2 regions of the Paenibacillus sp. B46(2026) genome follow, and region 1 is predicted to be linked to the other one. Evidence: predicted binding sites of a transcription regulator. Region 1 holds the regulator's gene; the other holds the start of a gene.
What was found. Region 1 encodes CtsR, which represses protease genes until heat stress. Its sites were predicted from a motif close to ATGGTCAATAAAGGTCAAACA; they were not measured.
Positions count from the first base shown of each region.

Region 2: the regulator CtsR is predicted to act here: its motif matches at 9,193-9,213, upstream of clpP (ATP-dependent Clp endopeptidase proteolytic subunit ClpP).

Region 1 covers NZ_CM165907.1:6,009,759-6,020,643, forward strand. Annotated here, with positions in the region: gene AC1S8V_RS26740 (ATP-dependent Clp protease ATP-binding subunit) at 1-2,190, opposite strand, end outside; gene mcsB (protein-arginine kinase McsB) at 2,374-3,444, opposite strand; gene mcsA (protein-arginine kinase activator protein McsA) at 3,473-3,997, opposite strand; gene AC1S8V_RS26755 (CtsR family transcriptional regulator) at 4,029-4,490, opposite strand; gene AC1S8V_RS26760 (GNAT family N-acetyltransferase) at 4,951-6,126, opposite strand; rRNA gene rrf (5S ribosomal RNA) at 6,310-6,426, opposite strand; rRNA gene AC1S8V_RS26770 (23S ribosomal RNA) at 6,566-9,493, opposite strand; tRNA gene AC1S8V_RS26775 (tRNA-Ala) at 9,709-9,784, opposite strand; rRNA gene AC1S8V_RS26780 (16S ribosomal RNA) at 9,893-10,885, opposite strand, start outside.
Region 2 covers NZ_CM165907.1:174,887-185,771, forward strand. Annotated here, with positions in the region: gene AC1S8V_RS00855 (AI-2E family transporter) at 98-1,129, shown strand; gene AC1S8V_RS00860 (ROK family glucokinase) at 1,573-2,523, shown strand; gene rapZ (RNase adapter RapZ) at 2,575-3,474, shown strand; gene AC1S8V_RS00870 (gluconeogenesis factor YvcK family protein) at 3,488-4,474, shown strand; gene whiA (DNA-binding protein WhiA) at 4,481-5,413, shown strand; gene AC1S8V_RS00880 (HPr family phosphocarrier protein) at 5,680-5,949, shown strand; gene AC1S8V_RS00885 (SIMPL domain-containing protein) at 6,105-6,857, shown strand; gene AC1S8V_RS00890 (stalk domain-containing protein) at 7,244-8,341, shown strand; gene clpP (ATP-dependent Clp endopeptidase proteolytic subunit ClpP) at 8,508-9,104, opposite strand; tRNA gene AC1S8V_RS00900 (tRNA-Arg) at 9,282-9,356, opposite strand; gene AC1S8V_RS00905 (sugar-binding transcriptional regulator) at 9,784-10,809, shown strand.

The DNA.
Region 1 (10,885 bases):
TTCCTCACTCATGAGGGTAACAATCTCTGCAATGTGTTTCTGTTCCAGAGAGTGGAAGACGATAATTTCATCAATCCGGTTAAGGAACTCTGGACGGAAGCTTTTCTTCAGCTCATCCATGACTTTACCCTTCATGTTATCGTAATCCGCACCTGCATCCACAACCGCTGTGAAGCCAAGTGTAGAGTTACGTTTGATCGCTTCGGCACCCACGTTGGATGTCAGGATAATCAGCGTATTCCGGAAGTCAACCACGCGACCTTTGGAATCCGTGAGACGACCATCTTCAAGCACCTGGAGCAAGATATTGAATACTTCCGGATGTGCTTTCTCGATCTCATCGAGCAGGACTACGGAATATGGTTTGCGACGAACTTTCTCTGTCAGCTGACCACCTTCTTCGTATCCAACATATCCCGGAGGCGCTCCGACGAGTCGGGAAGTCGAATGCTTCTCGCCATACTCGGACATATCAATCCGGATTACTGCATTTTCATCGCCAAACATCGCTTCAGCCAGAGCACGAGCCAACTCCGTTTTACCTACCCCTGTAGGACCGAGGAAAATGAATGAACCCATCGGACGTTTTGGATCTTTCAATCCAGCACGAGCACGACGAACCGCACGGCTGACAGACTTCACGGCCTCATCCTGGCCAATGACACGTTCATGCAGAATCGATTCCAGATTCATCAGACGTTGTGTCTCTTCTTCTTTCAGCTTGTTCACCGGAATTCCTGTCCAGTTAGCTACCACTTGTGCGATATCCTCAGGTGTTACTTCGGAATCCGTGCGACCTTGTTTTTCTTTCCACTGGTTCTTCGTTACATCCAGCTCTTCACGGATTTTTTGTTCCGTATCACGCAGAGCAGCTGCTTTTTCGAACTCCTGACTTTGAACAGCAGCGTCTTTTTCCTTACGGATATCTTCCAGACGGCTCTCCAGTTGTTTCAGGTTTGGTGGGATCGTGTAAGAGTTCAATCTTACTTTGGAGCCCGCTTCATCAATCAGGTCAATCGCTTTGTCTGGCAAGAACCGGTCTGTAATGTAACGATCAGACAGTTTAACCGCCTGCACAATCGCTTCATCCGTAATTTTCACACGGTGATGCGCCTCATAACGGTCACGCAAGCCGTGCAAGATTTGAATCGCTTCTTCCGGAGAAGGCTGATCTACAGTAATCGGTTGGAAACGACGCTCAAGCGCTGCATCCTTCTCGATGTATTTGCGATATTCATCCAGTGTTGTCGCACCGATACATTGCAATTCTCCACGGGCCAGAGCCGGTTTCAAAATGTTAGAAGCATCGATGGCACCTTCAGCTCCGCCTGCGCCAATCAAGGTATGCAATTCGTCGATAAACAGGACAATGTTACCTGCTTGGCGAATCTCATCCATGATTTTTTTCAGACGATCTTCGAACTCACCACGATATTTGGTTCCAGCGACTACTGAACCCATATCCAGGGTCATTACACGTTTGTCGCGCAATGTTTCCGGAATCTCATTCGCAATGATTTTTTGTGCAAGGCCTTCAGCAATCGCTGTTTTACCTACACCTGGCTCACCGATCAATACCGGGTTGTTCTTGGTACGACGGCTGAGCACCTGGATGACACGCTCAATTTCTTTGCTACGTCCAATGACCGGATCCAGGTTGTTCTCTCTGGCATAAGCCGTGAGGTCACGTGCCAGACTGTCCAGCGTTGGTGTGCTTACATTGGCAGGTGTTCCATTATGACTGGATACAGCTTCACTGCTGCCAAGCAATTGCAGCACTTGTTGACGTGCTTTGTTCAGGCTGATACCCAGGTTATTGAGCACACGTGCTGCAACACCCTCGCCTTCACGAATTAATCCGAGCAGGATATGCTCTGTGCCTACATAGGTGTGGCCCAATTTACGAGCTTCATCCATCGACAGTTCAATTACTTTTTTCGCACGTGGCGTATATGCAATGTTGGTAGGTTGCTCTTGGCCACGGCCAATCAGCGTTTCTACTTCATCCTGAATTTTTTCTAATCCGAGTCCCAGGCCGATCAGTGCTTTGGCTGCGATGCCTTCGCCTTCACGAATGAGGCCGAGCAAAATATGCTCAGTACCGATGTTATTATGACCGAGACGGACAGCTTCTTCCTGCGCGAGTGCGAGCACCTTTTGGGCCCGTTCCGTAAATCTTCCAAACATCATATCTCCTGCACCTCCATGGTTTTGGATAAAACGAGGGGATTCAAACAATACCCGTCGTATTCTTCATATCATTTTTGTTTGCAGCCTTGCTGCGAATAAAGTCATTCGGCATTCATACATGCCTTATTATATAAAAGCCGCAATGCGGCATGAAACCATAATTCAATACAATATCAGGCTAAGCTAGGACTGCTTCGCTGCATTGATCGTATCACGAATCAACTGAGCACGGTAGATGTCACGCTCATCAGTGCGCATATCTTCCCCGAATGTTTTTTGCAAAAATCCCGGTTGAGTCATTACATTCAGCTCATTCATTACCGTGATGGACAGTCCATCCAGTAAACCGAGATCTACGCCAAGGCGTACATCCGATAAGCGCTGTGCAGCTTCTTTTGAATCAACAATGGATGCGTGGGACAATATGCCGTAAGAACGCATGACACGATCCGTAATCCGAAGTTTGGAATCGGTCATTAACCGTTCTCTGGCTGTACGCTCATGACCTATCATCTGTAACACAACACCGTGCAGGTTCTCGATGACTTCCTGTTCGGTCTGTCCCAATGTAATCTGGTTCGAGATCTGGAACAAGTTACCCATAGCTTCGCTGCCTTCGCCGTAAATTCCTCTTACCGTCAATCCCACTTGGGAAACTGCGGTTAAAATACGGCCTATCTGCTGCGTCATCACCAGGGCAGGCAGGTGCATCATAACCGATGCTCTGACACCTGTACCTACATTGGTAGGACAACTGGTTAAGTATCCTCTGCGATCATCAAAAGCATAATCCACATGCGCTTCAAAAGCATCATCTATTGCGGAAGCTTTCTCCCAGGCTTCTTTCACCTGGAACCCCGGATAGAGGCACTGGATACGAAGATGATCCTCTTCATTAATCATAATACTGACAGACTCATCCTCACTGAGAATAACCGCACCATTCCTGGATTCATTCGCAAGACTTGGACTAATGAGATGTTTCTCCACCAACACCCGTTTGTCGAGTTCGCCAATATCGGTCAGATTCAGCGTATGAAAATCTCCAAAGGTATGAACTTCATCGTATTGAAGTACTTCGCTCAGCTTATTCAGCACCTCTTCCGATTGCTCATTGGAAGCCAACATCGGAAAGGGAACATGCTGAAGGTTGCGTGCGATCCGGACACGGCTGCTAATGACGATTTCGGAATCAGCCGCATCACTGCGCATCCAGTCGCTGAGCGCCTTCTCTGTAAAGCGCAGATTAGGCATTACGCATCCCTCCTACTCATGAAAAACTTTACTCCTGAGCTATTCCTTTTTCAAGTTCCCTGATCTGGTCACGGATCTGAGCTGCCTCTTCAAATTCCTCTTGGGCGATGCTCTCCTGAAGTTCACGCTTCAGATCGGCAATTTGCCGTTTCACCTTGATGCGACCACCAGCACGTGCAGGCACTTTGCCCACATGTGACGTACTACCATGAACCCGCTTGAACAAAGGGTCCAGGCGGCTGTCAAAATATTTATAACATGAACTGCAGCCGAAACGGCCTATCTTACTAAATTGTGAATACGTCATACCACACTCTTCACATTGAAGTGCTTTAGCAGGTGGTGATCCTGCAGATCCACTTTTGCCAGCTGGATCAAAATCGAGCAACCCGGACAACAAGTTGTGAATGGAAAATCCACCTGCAGTTCCAGGGATCATCTCCCCTTTTTCACGGGCACATGACTCACAAATATGGAATTCCGTCTTCTCTCCATTCACGATCTTCGTAAAATGAAGTGTCGCCGGACGTTTATTGCACTCTTGGCACAGCATAATGATGTACCTCCTTTGACCCCGATAGTTTTCATTTACCGAGCAAAGATATTAACATCGCCTTCAACATTCTGGCACGAATTTGATCCCGGTAAGGAAGTTTGACCAATATTACCTCTCTAGATACAGCAGCTCGCATCAACCGGGCTTCCCGCTTGCTCAAGAAGCGTGCTTCTTCCAGTTGATAGATCAGACCTTCGGCAGCAGTCTGCCCGATCTCATCACCAATACTATGGTGCAAATGATTATGCAGAGCTGATTGGGCCGGTAATTCAATGCGCTGTATGCGAACATAACCACCACCGCCACGTTTACTCTCTACCAGGTATCCCTTCTCGAGGGTAAAACGTGTGCTGATGACATAATTGATCTGGGAAGGTACACATGAAAATTGATCTGCCAGATCATTACGCTGAATTTCAACCATTCCTTCGGGACTTTCATGCAAAATACTCTTCAGATATCGTTCGATAATATCAGAGATATTACGCATCCAATCATCCTCCACTGTCTGAAACGTTAAGTCAATAAGGACCCACACGCCCCCACAGAGTACACCTTCTCTACCCATTTAACCAATCAGGGAAACAGCGAATCTTGCTTCCACAGACGTCAACAGGAGAGCGAAGGAAGCACGAAGGTCCTTTAATATTCCCTTGATCCTCCGATGAAATGAATCCCGTATATTGGCGCTCATCCATCAGATTGCAGAAAGAAAGCTACTTAAGTATTAAACCTTTAGTTGACTTTGACTTTCTTTGACTTTATATACATTATAGCATATTTTGTGGGTTTGCCAAGTGGGGTCACTATTCATTTTTTACGATTTTACACGAAATATTCGCCAGACACAAAAAAACCTCTCCAAAATTGCTGGAGAAGTCCATTTGTCTTACAATAACGTCGTATTTCTATATAAGTTAATCAAGTTAAATGAAGAAGAGAAATCGTAATCAAAAGAAATCAAGCAAGTAGGTTTCCCTTTCAGGAATCGCTTGTTCCAAATCCTTGATTGCTGTGTTCGGTCCGTGAATTCTTCCGATCCGTGCCATTTCCGTTGGTCTGCGATATCCCATCAACACCGCAGTGAGGGCCTGAATATCCACCTTAATGGTCTGATCATCAGTGATTGGCTCAGATTTTTTCCATATGGACGCCGTTCCGTTCATTGCCACGTTTAATTGCCATACCCCTTCATTCCACGGAGCGTGGGCATCTTCTACCTGAAGAACAATCTGCAGCGGTGAATCCTGGCTTGCAAATGGATACTGAGATATAAACTGCTCTACACTAACGATGCGTGCCATAAAATAAGGTACAATCTCCTGTTGAATTCGTGGGTTATCCAATTGGAAAGCAAGCGTATCACTGGCTGGTGCCTGCAACGTAACTTCATCAATCATGGAATCATGATTGGCAATGAAGGTCCACAGCCCCTTCCTAGCCTCTTCATTCAGATAGATGATCTCTTTAATGGTAAACTTTTTTTCCTTTACCTCATACAGAAGATAACCTTGTGCTGTATCAGCTTCATCGTAATATACAGCCTTCTGGCTGGTCCCATTAACAAGAACTGAATTCTCCCACCGTGCATCATCCCGGACCAAGGTTCCGTTATAACGCTCAGCATAAGTACTATATACTTGATTTAATATGCCAAGACCCGGATCGCCACGCCGAATCGTCCCAGGTGTCGCTTTTTTCGAAGGCAAATGTGCTGTAGGCACTTTATATCGTTTAAATTCAACATAGGTCTCCCATCCATACTTTCGATAGAAACCAAAAGAGAATGGATGCAAGAACGAGATACTTTGTTTGTTACGGTTCATTTCTTCCAACGCATGCTTCAGCAGACCCGCTACCCAACCTTTGCGTCTATACTCTGGCCAGGTGGCTACACCGGCAATACCACCCATCTCGAACGATCTTCCATGTATATAGGTTTGAAAAGGGATAATGTGAAGTTTGGCTCCTAGCTGGCCATCCTCATATACACCCCATATATCCTGTGACGAAAACTGACTCCGCCGCTTTTCCTTTTGTTCTTCACTCATTACCACTTGAAAAGCATATTCGGAGAGTGCCATCGCTGGTTCAAAATCATTTACCGTCAATTTCTGAATTTCCATCTCATCCTGCACCCCGTTCTCTAGAATGTTGAGATCATTTTCATATGAAAGTCTGATACGCAATCTATGTATCCACTATGAGTGTGTCAGAGGATTCCTGCAAAGTCAAATAAGAGATGCTTTCGCATCCCCTAAAATAAACAAATAAAAACCACCACCGAATATCATCGGCAGTGGTTCTTCGCTTGGCGGCGTCCTACTCTCCCAGGACCCTGCGGTCCAAGTACCATCGGCGCTAGAGGGCTTAACGGTCGTGTTCGGGATGGGTACGTGTGGAACCCCTCCGCCATCGCCACCAAACGGGCATTTGTATAACAAATGCGTTCGCGTTCCATTCGGTCCGGGCACGGCTGTGTGGATGAATGGTTCAGCGCATCTTCAGAGTGTTGTTCTCTGAAAACTAGATTCGAAACGAAACCTGCGATTTACAACTTGCATATTGGATAAGCCCTCGACCGATTAGTACTGGTCAGCTCCATGCATTGCTGCACTTCCACCCCCAGCCTATCTACCTCGTCGTCTTCAAGGGGTCTTACATACTGGGAAATCTCATCTTGAGGGGGGCTTCACGCTTAGATGCTTTCAGCGTTTATCCCTTCCGTACATAGCTACCCAGCGGTGCTCCTGGCGGAACAACTGGTACACCAGCGGTACGTCCATCCCGGTCCTCTCGTACTAAGGACAGCTCCTCTCAAATTTCCTACGCCCACGACAGATAGGGACCGAACTGTCTCACGACGTTCTGAACCCAGCTCGCGTACCGCTTTAATGGGCGAACAGCCCAACCCTTGGGACCTACTTCAGCCCCAGGATGCGATGAGCCGACATCGAGGTGCCAAACCTCCCCGTCGATGTGGACTCTTGGGGGAGATAAGCCTGTTATCCCCAGGGTAGCTTTTATCCGTTGAGCGATGGCCCTTCCATGCGGTACCACCGGATCACTAAGCCCGACTTTCGTCCCTGCTCGACTTGTAGGTCTCGCAGTCAAGCTCCCTTATGCCTTTGCACTCTTCGAATGATTTCCAACCATTCTGAGGGAACCTTTGGGCGCCTCCGTTACTCTTTAGGAGGCGACCGCCCCAGTCAAACTGCCCACCTGACACTGTCCCCGTACCGGTTTACGGTACCAGGTTAGAACCTAGATACGATCAGGGTGGTATCCCAACGTTGCCTCCATGCAAGCTGGCGCTCACACTTCAAAGGCTCCCACCTATCCTGTACAGATCGTACCCAAATTCAATATCAAGCTGCAGTAAAGCTCCATGGGGTCTTTCCGTCTTGTCGCGGGTAACCTGCATCTTCACAGGTATTAAAATTTCACCGGATCTCTCGTTGAGACAGCGCCCAAGTCGTTACGCCATTCGTGCGGGTCAGAATTTACCTGACAAGGAATTTCGCTACCTTAGGACCGTTATAGTTACGGCCGCCGTTTACTGGGGCTTCGGTTCACAGCTTCGGGACGAGTCCCTAACCACTCCCCTTAACCTTCCAGCACCGGGCAGGCGTCAGCCCGTATACTTCGCCTTACGGCTTCGCACAGACCTGTGTTTTTGCTAAACAGTCGCTTGGGCCTTTTCACTGCGGCCCCCTCGTGCTATTCACACTACCGGGGCACCCCTTCTCCCGAAGTTACGGGGTCATTTTGCCGAGTTCCTTAACGAGAGTTCTTCCGCGCGCCTTAGAATACTCTTCTCGCCTACCTGTGTCGGTTTGCGGTACGGGCACCATCACCTGGCTAGAGGCTTTTCTTGGCAGTGTGAGATCATGACCTTCGCTACTGTAATTTTCACTCCCCATCACAGCTCAGCCTTACAATGTGCGGATTTGCCTACACATCAGCCTTACTGCTTAGACGGACATCCATCAGTCCGCGTCACTACCCTACTGCGTCCCCCCATTGCTCATAACGGCTTACGGTGGTACAGGAATTTCGACCTGTTGTCCTTCGACTACGCCTTTCGGCCTCGCCTTAGGTCCCGACTTACCCTGAGCGGACGAGCCTTCCTCAGGAACCCTTAGGCTTTCGGCGGATCAGATTCTCACTGATCTTTTCGTTACTCATACCGGCATTCTCACTTGTATAATGTCCAGCGCTCCTTACGGTACACCTTCAACCCTTATACAACGCTCCCCTACCCCTGATGCAAAGCATCAAGCCATAGCTTCGGTGGTGTGTTTAGCCCCGTTACATTTTCGGCGCAGAGTCACTCGACCAGTGAGCTATTACGCACTCTTTCAATGGTGGCTGCTTCTAAGCCAACATCCTGGTTGTCTGTGCAACTCCACATCCTTTCCCACTTAACACACACTTGGGGACCTTAGCTGATGGTCTGGGCTGTTTCCCTTTTGACAATGGATCTTAGCACTCACTGTCTGACTCCCGGAAGTAAGTCTATGGCATTCGGAGTTTGACTGAGCTTGGTAACCCTTGCGGGCCCCGCACCCAATCAGTGCTCTACCTCCACGACTCTGTTTTCCGAGGCTAGCCCTAAAGCTATTTCGGGGAGAACCAGCTATCTCCGAGTTCGATTGGAATTTCTCCGCTACCCCCACCTCATCCCCGCATTTTTCAACATGCGTGGGTTCGGGCCTCCAGTGCGTGTTACCGCACCTTCACCCTGGACAGGGGTAGATCACCCGGTTTCGGGTCTACGTCCACGTACTCACTCGCCCTATTCAGACTCGCTTTCGCTGCGGCTCCGGCTCTTCACCTTAACCTTGCACGGGAACGTAACTCGCCGGTTCATTCTACAAAAGGCACGCCATCACCCCTAAAACGGGCTCTGACTTTTTGTAAGCACACGGTTTCAGGTTCTATTTCACTCCCCTTCCGGGGTGCTTTTCACCTTTCCCTCACGGTACTGCTTCACTATCGGTCGCTAGGAAGTATTTAGCCTTGGCAGATGGTCCTGCCGGATTCATACGGGGTTTCACGTGCCCCGCACTACTCGGGATCCGTCTCGGAGGGAACCAACTTTCAATTACAGGGCTTTTACCTTCTTTGGCGGGCCTTTCCAGACCTCTTCGCTTAACCGGTTCCTTTGTAACTCCATGTGAGACGTCCCACAACCCCAGAGAGCAAGCTCTCTGGTTTGGGCTTCTCCGCGTTCGCTCGCCGCTACTGACGGAATCACTATTGTTTTCTCTTCCTCAGGGTACTTAGATGTTTCAGTTCCCCTGGTATGCCTCTGCACAACCTATGTATTCAGTTGTGAGTAACTGGAAATTACCCCAGCTGGGTTTCCCCATTCGGACACCCCCGGATCAAAGCTTGCTTACAGCTCCCCGAGGCAGTTTCGTTGTTCGCCACGTCCTTCATCGGCTCCTAGCGCCTAGGCATCCTCCGTGTGCTCTTAGTAGCTTAACCATTTTGCTCCGGTTTCGGTCGCTCGCTTCCCTTGGTTTGGACTGCGTCCAAATCCAAAAGTCACTCCCACCCGATACCATCGCAAAAGCAATTTAACTACCTTTATACACTTGACTTGTTTACACAAGTTCAGCTAAAAAGGAATGTTCTAATTCGCATTTACTTTCGTTTCGATATCTAGTTTTCAAAGAACAAGCCAAATAGATGAAATTGTTTGGTGGAGCCAAGCGGGATCGAACCGCTGACCTCCTGCTTGCAAGGCAGGCGCTCTCCCAGCTGAGCTATGGCCCCTCAAATTCCATCAAAACTGAACAAATGGATAAGTAACGGTGTTGCTGTTGCAGGTTCTTAGAACCTGCTGATTTGAATGTTTCCGTTACAGGAAACGATTCTCCATAGAAAGGAGGTGATCCAGCCGCACCTTCCGATACGGCTACCTTGTTACGACTTCACCCCAATCATCTATCCCACCTTCGGCGGCTGGCTCCTTGCGGTTACCCCACCGACTTCGGGTGTTATAAACTCTCGTGGTGTGACGGGCGGTGTGTACAAGACCCGGGAACGTATTCACCGCGGCATGCTGATCCGCGATTACTAGCAATTCCGACTTCATGCAGGCGAGTTGCAGCCTGCAATCCGAACTGAGACCGGCTTTGTTGGGATTGGCTCCATCTCGCGATTTCGCAGCCCGTTGTACCGGCCATTGTAGTACGTGTGTAGCCCAGGTCATAAGGGGCATGATGATTTGACGTCATCCCCACCTTCCTCCGGTTTGTCACCGGCAGTCTATCTAGAGTGCCCACCCGAAGTGCTGGCAACTAAATATAAGGGTTGCGCTCGTTGCGGGACTTAACCCAACATCTCACGACACGAGCTGACGACAACCATGCACCACCTGTCTCCTCTGTCCCGAAGGAAAGAACCATCTCTGATTCGATCAGAGGGATGTCAAGACCTGGTAAGGTTCTTCGCGTTGCTTCGAATTAAACCACATACTCCACTGCTTGTGCGGGTCCCCGTCAATTCCTTTGAGTTTCAGTCTTGCGACCGTACTCCCCAGGCGGAGTGCTTAATGTGTTAACTTCGGCACCAAGGGTATCGAAACCCCTAACACCTAGCACTCATCGTTTACGGCGTGGACTACCAGGGTATCTAATCCTGTTTGCTCCCCACGCTTTCGCGCCTCAGCGTCAGTTACAGCCCAGAGAGTCGCCTTCGCCACTGGTGTTCCTCCACATATCTACGCATTTCACCGCTACACGTGGAATTCCACTCTCCTCTTCTGCACTCAAGTCACCCAGTTTCCAGTGCGATCCGGGGTTGAGCCCCGGGATTAAACACCAGACTTAAATGACCGCCTGCGCGCGCTTTACGCCCAATAATTCCGGACAA
Region 2 (10,885 bases), 1.1 Mb from region 1:
GAGAAGCCGGAAGGCTTCTCTTTTTTTGAAACTATAGTGGGCATGAGTTCGTATACATATGGGGCATATTAGCTGTGAGGTGAAGATTTTGGGGGAAATGATAAAAGATTGGTTACAAAATGCAACAGTGAGACGGTTTTTGATTCTGCTCTTATTCTGTTTAATTTTGTTCAGTATGGGGAGTATGCTGCACATGATTCTGCTGTTGTTCCTGGTGACGTATGTCATGAACAGGCTACAGCATTTCATTACAGGTGGCCTGAATCGGCTGTTTCCGGTCAACTATAAAGTCGTGGTCATCCTGCTCTATATGATCGTTATCGCAGTGATTGTGCTTGGTATATCCAGATATTCACCGCGGATTGTGGATCAGGTCGTTCAGTTGACGAACGAGATTATGAAATTTCTGGACAGTGCAGATGGTGATAATTTTGCTTCCAAGATTGCGGGTTACCTTCAATCCTTCGATATCAAAAATTATACCAATGATGCATTGAAATATATTTTTGCTTTGAGCAAATGGTTGGAGTTTATACTGCTCGTTATCATTCTGAGTCTGTTCTTCTTGTTGCAGAAGCAGGAGATATCCAAATTTACGTCCAAGTTCAAAACAAGCAAAATCGGATGGTTTTATACGGAAGTAGCTTACTTGGGCGATAAATTTGTTTCTTCTTTCGGTAAAGTGATTGAGGCACAATTGCTGATTGCTGTATTCAATACGGTGCTGACGATGCTGGGGCTCTGGATTCTTGGATATCCGTATTTGTTCGCATTGACCATTCTCGTATTTATGTTAAGTTTGGTGCCTGTGGCAGGGGTGATCATCTCCCTGGTGCCGCTCTGTCTGATTGGGTATCAGATGGGTGGACTGAAACTGAGTATTATCGTGATCATCATGATCATTATCATTCATGCGCTTGAAACCTACTTCCTGAATCCGAAGCTCATGGCACACAAGACGAAATTGCCGATGTTCTATACCTTTATCGTACTGATTCTGTCGCAACATTTCCTGGGGATCTGGGGACTGATCATTGGTATTCCAATCTTCGTCTTCCTGCTCGATATTCTGGATGTGAACAAGATGGAGAAGACAGAAGAGCCGGTACGTGTGGAAACGAAGTTATAATGTAAGAAGATCAACCGAGTTTAATCAAATTCTACAACTTCAAATTTTTATAAAAGTAAGGGCGCCTTCCATCTGCGGAAGGCGCTTTTGTGTTGGCAATACCTTCATTCGGCAGCTCGCTGCATGAGAATGACAGGTGGTGGGGTGGGTGAGATGGGTCACCACTCTGAGGTGACGATGATCATCTTTTACGAATGGAACGAGTGAAGATGCAATATCATGAGTTGAGGCTTCCTCTGCTATGGAGGAAGGAATAAAGCGTACGTTTATAAACGAAGGTAATCCGATTGTATACGTATTCAAAAATGGTGTGTGATGTGGTTCACAACCCTAACGGAGCATAGTGTATCCAAGGTCTTATCGTCTTGACCCAGGCGTATCCTTCAATTATAGTTGGTACGTAGGACTTAAACTATTTTAGATAGATAAAGGTGGCTTGCAGCATGTCTGAGAAAATCTACGTTGGGGTCGATCTCGGCGGAACAGCAATCAAGGTCGGTATATGCGATGAACAAGGTCAGCTAATGCATACGTATGAAGGACCGACTGAAGTGGATAAGGGCGTAGACACGGTCATCGCCAACATCGAGAAGTATGTCCGACATATCGTAGCCAAATCACCTTACAGTTGGGAACAGCTTGAGGGTGTAGGTGCTGGAGTGGCCGGTTTCACGAATGTACGCGAGGGAATTATCGTTCATGCCCCTAACATCGGATTTCGGAATGTAGCCATTCGTTCGATTCTGGAAGAACGTCTGGGCAAGCCAATCAAAATAGATAACGATGCGAATGTAGCTGCACTGGGTGAAGTATGGGCAGGTGCAGGAAAAGGCGTAGACAATTGCGTATGTTATACCCTCGGTACGGGTGTTGGCGGAGGCTTGATCCTGAATGGAAACATCTATCAGGGATTCTCAGGTATGGCGGGAGAACTGGGGCATATTAGTGTTGTACCTGATCTGGAGGCCATCAAGTGCGGCTGTGGTAAAATGGGATGTGTTGAAACGGTATCGTCTGCTACAGGAATTATCCGTATGGCGAAGGATGCAGTAGAACGCGGTGATCATACGTCACTGGCACTCGTCGACAAGATTGCAGCCAAGGAAGTATTCGATGCTGCGAAGGCAGGCGATGAGGTGGCACAGCGCATTGTAAACCGTGCGGCCTTCTACCTGGGCAAGTCCATGGCTACTGTAGCAGCTGTCATTAACCCGGAGATGTTCATCATCGGTGGTGGCGTATCCAAAGCGGGTAATTTCTTGTTTGATGAAATTCGTACCGTATTTGCTAGTTTGACACCGGAACCGCTGCAAGAAGGGGTTCAGATCCTGGAAGCTACACTTGGTAATAATGCAGGTATTGTGGGTGCAGCAGGTCTTCTCTTGCGTTCCTAGTAACCTCGTAACAATATACGAAGACAGCAATATGATAAGGAGGGGACATTTATGCTTGAAGGTGAAGGCTCACCAGGCACAGGCGCCACGCTCATTATCATTACGGGCATGTCCGGAGCAGGTAAAACGATTGCAGTACAGAGCCTGGAGGATTTGGGTTTCTTCTGTGTGGATAATCTGCCGCCGGTATTGATTCCAAAATTTGCGGAACTGATTGAACAGTCGAATGGCAAGATTGGTAAAGTTGCATTGGTTATCGATCTGCGCGGGCGTGAATTCTTTACGGCTCTGTCCGAGTCTTTGAACTATATTAAAGATCATTTTACCATTCATTGCGAAATTTTATTCCTGGATGCTACAGATTCTGTACTTGTTCAACGTTACAAAGAAAGCAGGCGCAGACATCCGCTGGCTCCTGAGGGCATGCCGCTGGACGGCATCCGGCTGGAGCGCAAGATGCTGGAGGAACTCAAAAACTCTGCAACTCAGGTACTGAATACAAGTACGATGAAGCCTGCTCAACTGAAAGAACGCATCATATCTCGCTTTTCTCATCTGGAAAGCCAAATGCTGTCGGTGAATATTACGTCGTTTGGATTCAAATATGGCATTCCAATCGATGCCGATCTGGTGTTTGATGTACGTTTTTTACCGAATCCGCATTATATTGATCATTTGCGTCCGAATACGGGGCAGAATAGTGATGTGTATGAATATGTCATGAAATGGCCAGAGACACAGGCGTTTCTGACGAAGCTGCTGGATATGCTGCATTTCCTGATTCCGCAATACCGGAAGGAAGGCAAAAGCCAGGTTATTATTGGAATCGGCTGTACCGGAGGCAAGCATCGTTCGGTAGCAATATCGGAATATTTGGGCAAGATGTTGGGAAGCAGCGAGACTGAAGCTGTCACCGTGAGCCATCGCGACGCTGACCGGGACCGTCATTGAAGAGGGTGAAGGGATGAAAGAGGCCGGACCACGAAGAGAACGTCCGAGAATAGTTGTAATGGGCGGCGGAACCGGATTATCCGTGATGTTGCGCGGTTTGAAAGAGAAGCCGCTGGATATCACGGCCATCGTCACGGTTGCAGATGACGGTGGAAGTTCAGGCATCCTGCGCAATGAGCTACAGATGCCGCCTCCGGGCGACATTCGCAATGTGCTTACGGCACTGGCTGATGTAGAACCATTGCTTTCAGATATGTTAAAGTACCGTTTCAATACAGGCGCGGGGCTTGCAGGCCACAGCTTGGGAAATTTGATTTTGGCTGCAATGACGGATATTTCGGGCGACTTTGTGACCGCGGTGCGGGAGCTTAGCCGCGTGTTTGCCGTTCGAGGTGAGGTATTACCAGCAGCCGGGCAGGCCGTGGTGTTGCATGCGGAGATGGAAGATGGGACAATTATTACAGGTGAGTCCAAAATCCCTGAGGCGGGTGGACGCATCAAACGTGTCTTCCTTGAACCGGATCACGTGGAGCCGTTGCCAGAGGCAGTAGAGGCCATTCGTCAAGCTGACGCCATTCTGATCGGGCCAGGCAGCCTCTATACAAGCATCCTTCCCAATCTACTCGTACCGAAGCTTGCTGAGGCTGTGGTAGAGGCTGATGCGGTGAAGATGTTTATCTGTAATGTCATGACACAGCCAGGAGAAACAGATAACTATACGGTAAGTGACCACCTTAAGGCGGTACACGAGCATATAGGTCATCAGCTCTTCGACTATGTTATCGTAAATAATGGTGATATTCCGCTGCAAGTGCAGAATAAGTATGCGGAAAAAGGAGCAAAACCGGTTGTACTGGATATGAATGTACTCGAAAGTGTCGGCTATCAGGTGGTTGCAGATACGCTTGTTCTGTTCAAAACCTATCTGCGTCATGATGCCGACAAGTTAAGTCATCACATCTACCAACTGGTACAAAATTGGATGTTACGGAAGAGGTGAAGTCCCATGTCGTTTGCAGCACAGACCAAAAAAGAGTTAACCATGATCGAGAGCGAACCGTGCTGCGAAAAGGCGGAACTTTCAGCCCTCATCCGTATGCTTGGTGCAGTGCAATTATCGAATAAAAAAGTCATCTTGGATATTTCGACGGAGAATGCCGCCATCGCAAGACGGGCATACTCTCTGCTTAAAAAGCATTTTCAAGTGCATACGGAATTACTGGTCCGCAAAAAAATGCGGCTGAAAAAGAACAATGTATATATTGTTCGTATTCCAACCATGGTACAGGAGATTCTCAATAGTCTTCATATTGTATCTGAGGGCTTCCTGTTTACGCCAGGGATTAATACGGAGCTATTTCAGCAGAACTGTTGTAAACGGGCCTATCTTCGCGGTGCATTTCTGGCAGGTGGATCGGTCAATAATCCGGAAGGTTCTTCGTACCATCTGGAGATTGCGTCCATGTATGAAGAGCACTGTCAGGCACTAGTTGACTTGGCCAATGAATTTCATCTGAATGCCCGGTGTATAGAACGGAAAAAAGGATTCATCCTATACATTAAGGAGGGCGAGAAAATCATTGAGCTGCTCAGCATCATTGGTGCTCACCAGGCCTTGTTCAAGTTTGAAGACGTACGAATCATGCGAGACATGCGTAACTCCGTTAACCGGATTGTCAATTGCGAGACCGCCAACCTGAATAAAACGATCGGAGCGGCAGTAAGACAAATTGATAATATCCGGTTGTTGCAAAAGGAAGTTGGTCTGGAATCGTTGCCTGAGAAGCTTCGTGAAGTTGCGGAGGTTCGACTGGCTCATCCGGATATCAACTTGAAGGAAGTTGGCGAACTCCTTAAAGGTACAGTCAGCAAGTCGGGTGTGAACCATCGGCTTCGTAAAATTGATGAGCTGGCTGAAAAAGTACGAGCAGAACGGTAGGGTTAAGGTTAATACGTAGTAGGGTAAATTAACAAGGTCGCTTGTTTTTATGGAACAAACCGTCGGTTTAGTTATGCGTTAAGGAGCGAGAAGAGTCACTCAGGTAACTTGGTGCGATGTACAAAAGGCAAAATGGGGCATGATTATGCCCTTCAAAGTAACCTGAGTTTTTTTCTTCTAGTGTCCTGCACGGGTTAATGTTATAATGTTGTATAAATATAATTGTGTATTTAATGTCCAGATTTCATAATAGGGGGTAAGTTTCCATGACAAAGCACCCGGTAGTTGTCCGTTTGAAAACGGGTCTCCATGCCAGACCTGCGGCACTTTTCGTTCAAGAAGCGAATAAGTACTCATCTGAAGTGTTCGTCGAGAAGGACGACAAAAAAGTTAATGCAAAAAGTATCATGGGGATCATGAGCCTTGCGATTAGCACAGGTACGGAAATCCATATTAGTGCAGAAGGCGCGGATGCCGAACAGGCTGTAAACGCTTTAGTTAGTCTGGTAAGCAAGGAAGAGCTCGAAAACCAATAAGATATGATCATCCAATGAAGAAGTCCCGAAAGGGGCTTTTTTGCGTTTTTCACGTTTATGCTATCGTCAAGTGCAACATTATGGAATTTGTCCCGTCTGTTAAGGTATCAAATCGATTAAAGTTTGAGATGTTAACACATAAGGAGGCTATCGTGATGGGTAAACAATGGATGAAACCGTTCGGTGCGGTGCTGGTGGCAAGTACGTTGCTTGTTGGAGGAACAGCATGGGTTGCACCAGGTAACTATGCATACGCTGCAGAGGTTCAGGGTGTACAACAGAATGTAATTAATGTGGTGGGTAAAGGTGAGATTCAGGTGAAACCTGATATCGCTTATCTGTCCATTGGTGTGAACAGTACTGCGGAGACAGCTGCATCTGCCCAAAAAGCCAATGCTGCTAAAGTTTCCAAAGTAACCAACTTGCTAAAGAATACGTGGAAGATCAGTGCAGATGACATTCAAACGAGTCAGTTCTCTGTACAACCCAACTACACGTATAGCGAAAAAGACGGACAACAAATTAAAGGATACACAGCGCATCATACGCTGACAGTCACATATCGTGAGATGGACAAGATCGGCGAGCTGCTTGATGCTGCTTCGGGTGCGGGTGCCAACAATATTGAGAATGTGCGCTTTACTGTAGAAAATCCGGAAAGTTATGAGTCTCAAGTGATTGAGAAAGCTGTTGCCAATGCAGATGTGAAAGCTGGAGCTATTGCAAAAGCAGTTAAACGTCAACTCGGTGCTGTTCTTTCCGTAAGCCAAGGTGATGCTAATGTGCCTGTGTTCTATGCAAGTGAGGCGTTGATGTCCAAAGCACAAGATACAGCAGGTGGTACGGAGATTGAAACAGGCCAGGTTAAAGTGAGCACAATCCTGAATATCACTTATGAAATGAAATAAACAAGATTGAACTAGATTGTAAGCTCAAGTAACCTTTTCAAGTGTCATTTGAAGGGTACAACGAAATAATGACAAAGACTTTGTCCTGTGGACAGAGTCTTTTTTTTGTTGGAAAAGCAAACTTTGATGAAGTTAGATAGGGGTGTCCCTTTTAGAAGCTGCATGAAATGCTGTTTTTGGTATCTTTTTTGTACAGTTGTTCGTGACAAAAAGGTCATATCCCGTTATTTTTTCCGTCTGATAATCATCAACATTGTAACTCGAGCTGTAAACCTTTCCGAAATCGGGTTAATTATAATAGAGAGGTGAGCGTATGAGATATGCGATCAGGTCAGGATTACATACGCAATGATCCCTAATTGTGAATTCAGAGAGGAGTTTTATATATGACATCATGGAAAAAATGGACAAGTGCGCTGCTTGCAGCAGGAATTATTGTAGGTAGCGGTTCGGTGTGGCAGGATAGTTCGGTTCAGGCAGCATCGGTATCCTCGAAAGTGACAACCCCGGCTGAGGTAACTCTGAAATCGGGTGGAAAAACACTGACTCAAAAAGGACTTCTTCAAGGTGGCTCAACTTGGGTATCTCTTACGGCAGTTAAAGATGTGGCAGGTGGAACGCTGAAATATGATGCGAAAACCAAAGAGTACGCTTTGACAGCAGCCAATAACACGATGACGATCAGCCTATTGGATGGCGAGCCGAGTGTTCGAATTAACAACTATTATCCTCAAGTGGACGCAAAGCTGATCAACGGCAGATTATATATCCCATTCTCAGCAATGAGAGATTATCTGGGTGTACAGGGAAATTGGGATGGCAAAACAAAAACGTTGACACTCAGCAAGGTGAAACAAAATAACGTTAAAATTAAAGCGGCAACAGTTAATGTCACTGTGAAAAATGCTGAAGTAGATGTTCAATATCCACAGGTGAGTGGACTTGCCAGCAAAGAAGCTGAAGCGGCGATCAACAAAGTGCTGAAAGACGAAGTGGATGCTTATGTAGCTGACTTTAAAAAACAGACATCTGAATTCGGCGGTGCAACAGCTAATCGTCCATATGCATTTGAGAGCTCTTATGTAGTGACGTACAACGAAAAAGGCGTGCTGGGACTCATTACACAACGATACCAAGATTATGCTGGCGCTCATGGGATGACATACCGTACGGGCCACACCTTTGCACTGGACACAGGCAAGGAGCTTACGTTAGATGATGTGCTGCAAAATAACAAAACCATGCGCGAGACGTTGAGTAAAAAAGTGGGTGAACAACTGAAAGCCCGCGGCGGGTACCTCGACGGTTACAAAGGATTGAATAAAGATCAAGATTTCTATGTGACACCAACGGGTGTAGTTGTGTTCTTCCAGTTGTATGAATATACGGCATACGCAGAGGGATTCCCTGAAATGCCATTTACGTACAAAGAGCTTCTCCCTAAAGGCACAGAACCTTTCAGTAATGTAACGGGAACCAAATAAAGAATCATTATTATGCACTCTTCAGTTATCTTTCTTATAAAATGAAAAAAAGAAGCCCTCATCATGATTATGATGAGGGCTTCTTCCCGTATAGACAACACAATGAGGTGTTGCTGATTACGTTAGGTGTTGATATGTTAACGCGTAGACCGTGTCTACATTACACTTAGATGCCTTGGGAACCTACGTTTTCAATAACTTTATCAATGATACCGTAATCGGCAGCTTCAGCAGCACTCATGAAGTAGTCACGATCTGTATCTTTCTCAATCCGCTCCAGCGGTTGACCTGAACGCTCAGAGATGATGCGGTTCAAGGTATCACGCATTTTCAGGATACGGCGAGCGCGGATTTCGATGTCGGAAGCTTGACCTTGAGCACCACCAAGTGGTTGGTGAATCATGATTTCACTGTTAGGCAACGCAAAACGTTTCCCTTTTGCACCGGCATTCAACAAGAATGCACCCATGGAAGCCGCCATACCTACACAGATGGTAGATACATCCGGTTTGATGAATTGCATTGTATCATAAATGGCCATACCAGCTGTAATCGATCCGCCTGGGCTGTTGATGTATAAGTGAATGTCTTTCTCCGGATCTTCCGCAGCCAGGAACAACATCTGTGCCATAATGGCATTAGCCACTACGTCATTAACATCGCTACCAAGGAAAATAATACGATCCTTCAGCAATCTGGAGTAGATGTCGTAGGCGCGCTCACCCCGGTTGCTCTGTTCAACGACCATTGGAATAAAACTCACGTGAAAAACCTCCTCGGAATGTAAATGTTATTGGTGTTTCTACTTAAACTGTTACCGTATTACCCACATAATAAACAATTCCAAACAAAAAGTCAAAGAAAGTCAAACTAACTTACAAAAAAAAGAAACCTTTCCGGTTTCATGGGTTAAAAGGGTTATGAGCTGTTAAATAAAAAATGGCGCGCCCGCCAAGAATCGAACTTGGATCTCAGGCTTCGGAGGCCTACGTCATATCCATTGGACCACGGGCGCACATTATGTGACAGCAATACTGATTATAGCTCATGAAATATTTAATTGCAAGCAGTTCATTGTGGATGTGGTTTGGATTGAGCTAAAAATGATCATGATGAAGAAGAATGGATAAAGAGCGCATTTATGTAAATGCTAATAGAGGTTTTGGACATGCCGTATGAAATGTAATTCTGAGCGATATGTAGATGAGAATAATTTATTTCTTCTATATATGGTATGCGTAAGGTAGTCCTTGATCAGGTGAAGTCTAGGATTGTGAAAATAGGCGCGTACAAACGGTAGAAGCGTGTCGAAATAACACGTTGAAACACTTGCATGTCACGTCAGTTTTAGGTAGAATAGACGTGGGACTTAAAAAGTTAACCCGGGACGTTTTAGGGCCACGAAAGAGAGCTTGGAACGAGAACTTGCGGGAGTGGAAAGCATGCGAACGATTTTAGAAGTACAAAAGCAGCTTCTGCCTGATCTCATGGATATCTTGAAAAAGAGGTATACGATTCTGCAACAGATCATGTTATCGGATGTGATCGGACGAAGAACGTTAGCTAATTCCATGCAGATGACCGAGCGGGTTCTGAGGGCTGAGACCGATCTGTTAAAGGCTCAGGGACTTATTGAAATTGACAGTGCAGGAATGAAGATCAGCGAGGCAGGGTATGATTTGCTGCAGCAGTTAGAGCCCGTAGCCAAAGAGTTGTTCGGATTATCCGAGCTGGAAGAGCGCATCAAGCAAGCCTACGGTCTGCAAAAGGTAGTTGTGGTTCCTGGTGATTCGGACGTATCTCCGTTTGCCAAAAGGGAACTGGGCAGAGCCGGAGCGAAGGCTCTCGGCAATATCATGAGTGACAACGACGTTGTCGCCGTTACTGGCGGATCAACAACGGCCGAAGTCGCAGAGCAACTTAATCCACCAACATCTCTCAAAGGTGTCTGGTTCGTACCGGCACGCGGTGGACTAGGAGAAAGCCTTGAAATTCAGGCGAATACGATCGCATCCACAATGGCAAAACGGGTAGGAGCGCAATACAAACTCCTGCATGTACCGGATTTGCTTAGTGATCATGCCTATGAATCATTAATCCAGGACCCCAGTGTTCAGGAGATTCTGCAGCTGATTCGGAAATCGCGGATTGTTATTCATGGAATTGGTGATGCCGTGGAGATGGCGACAAGACGTAAACTTGCGACGGAGATTATAGATGAACTTCAGGAGCAAGGAGCTGTATCTGAATCTTTCGGTTATTACTTTAACGATCAGGGTAAGGTGGTACATACCATGCTTACACTGGGTATGCGACTTCAGGATATTGAACGAACCGATGTTGTGATTGGAATTGCAGGTGGCAAAAGCAAAGCTGCTGCTATACATTCCGTGTTGCGATTTGGTCAGGAAGATATTCTGATTATTGATGAGGCTGCTGCCGAAGTCATCGTTGCTGAATTGGAATAAAAGTTTATTTTTCACCTCAACCATTGTTGTCTTGACGGACTTTACCGTCTGTCTTGAATATATAAGTTTCATAAAA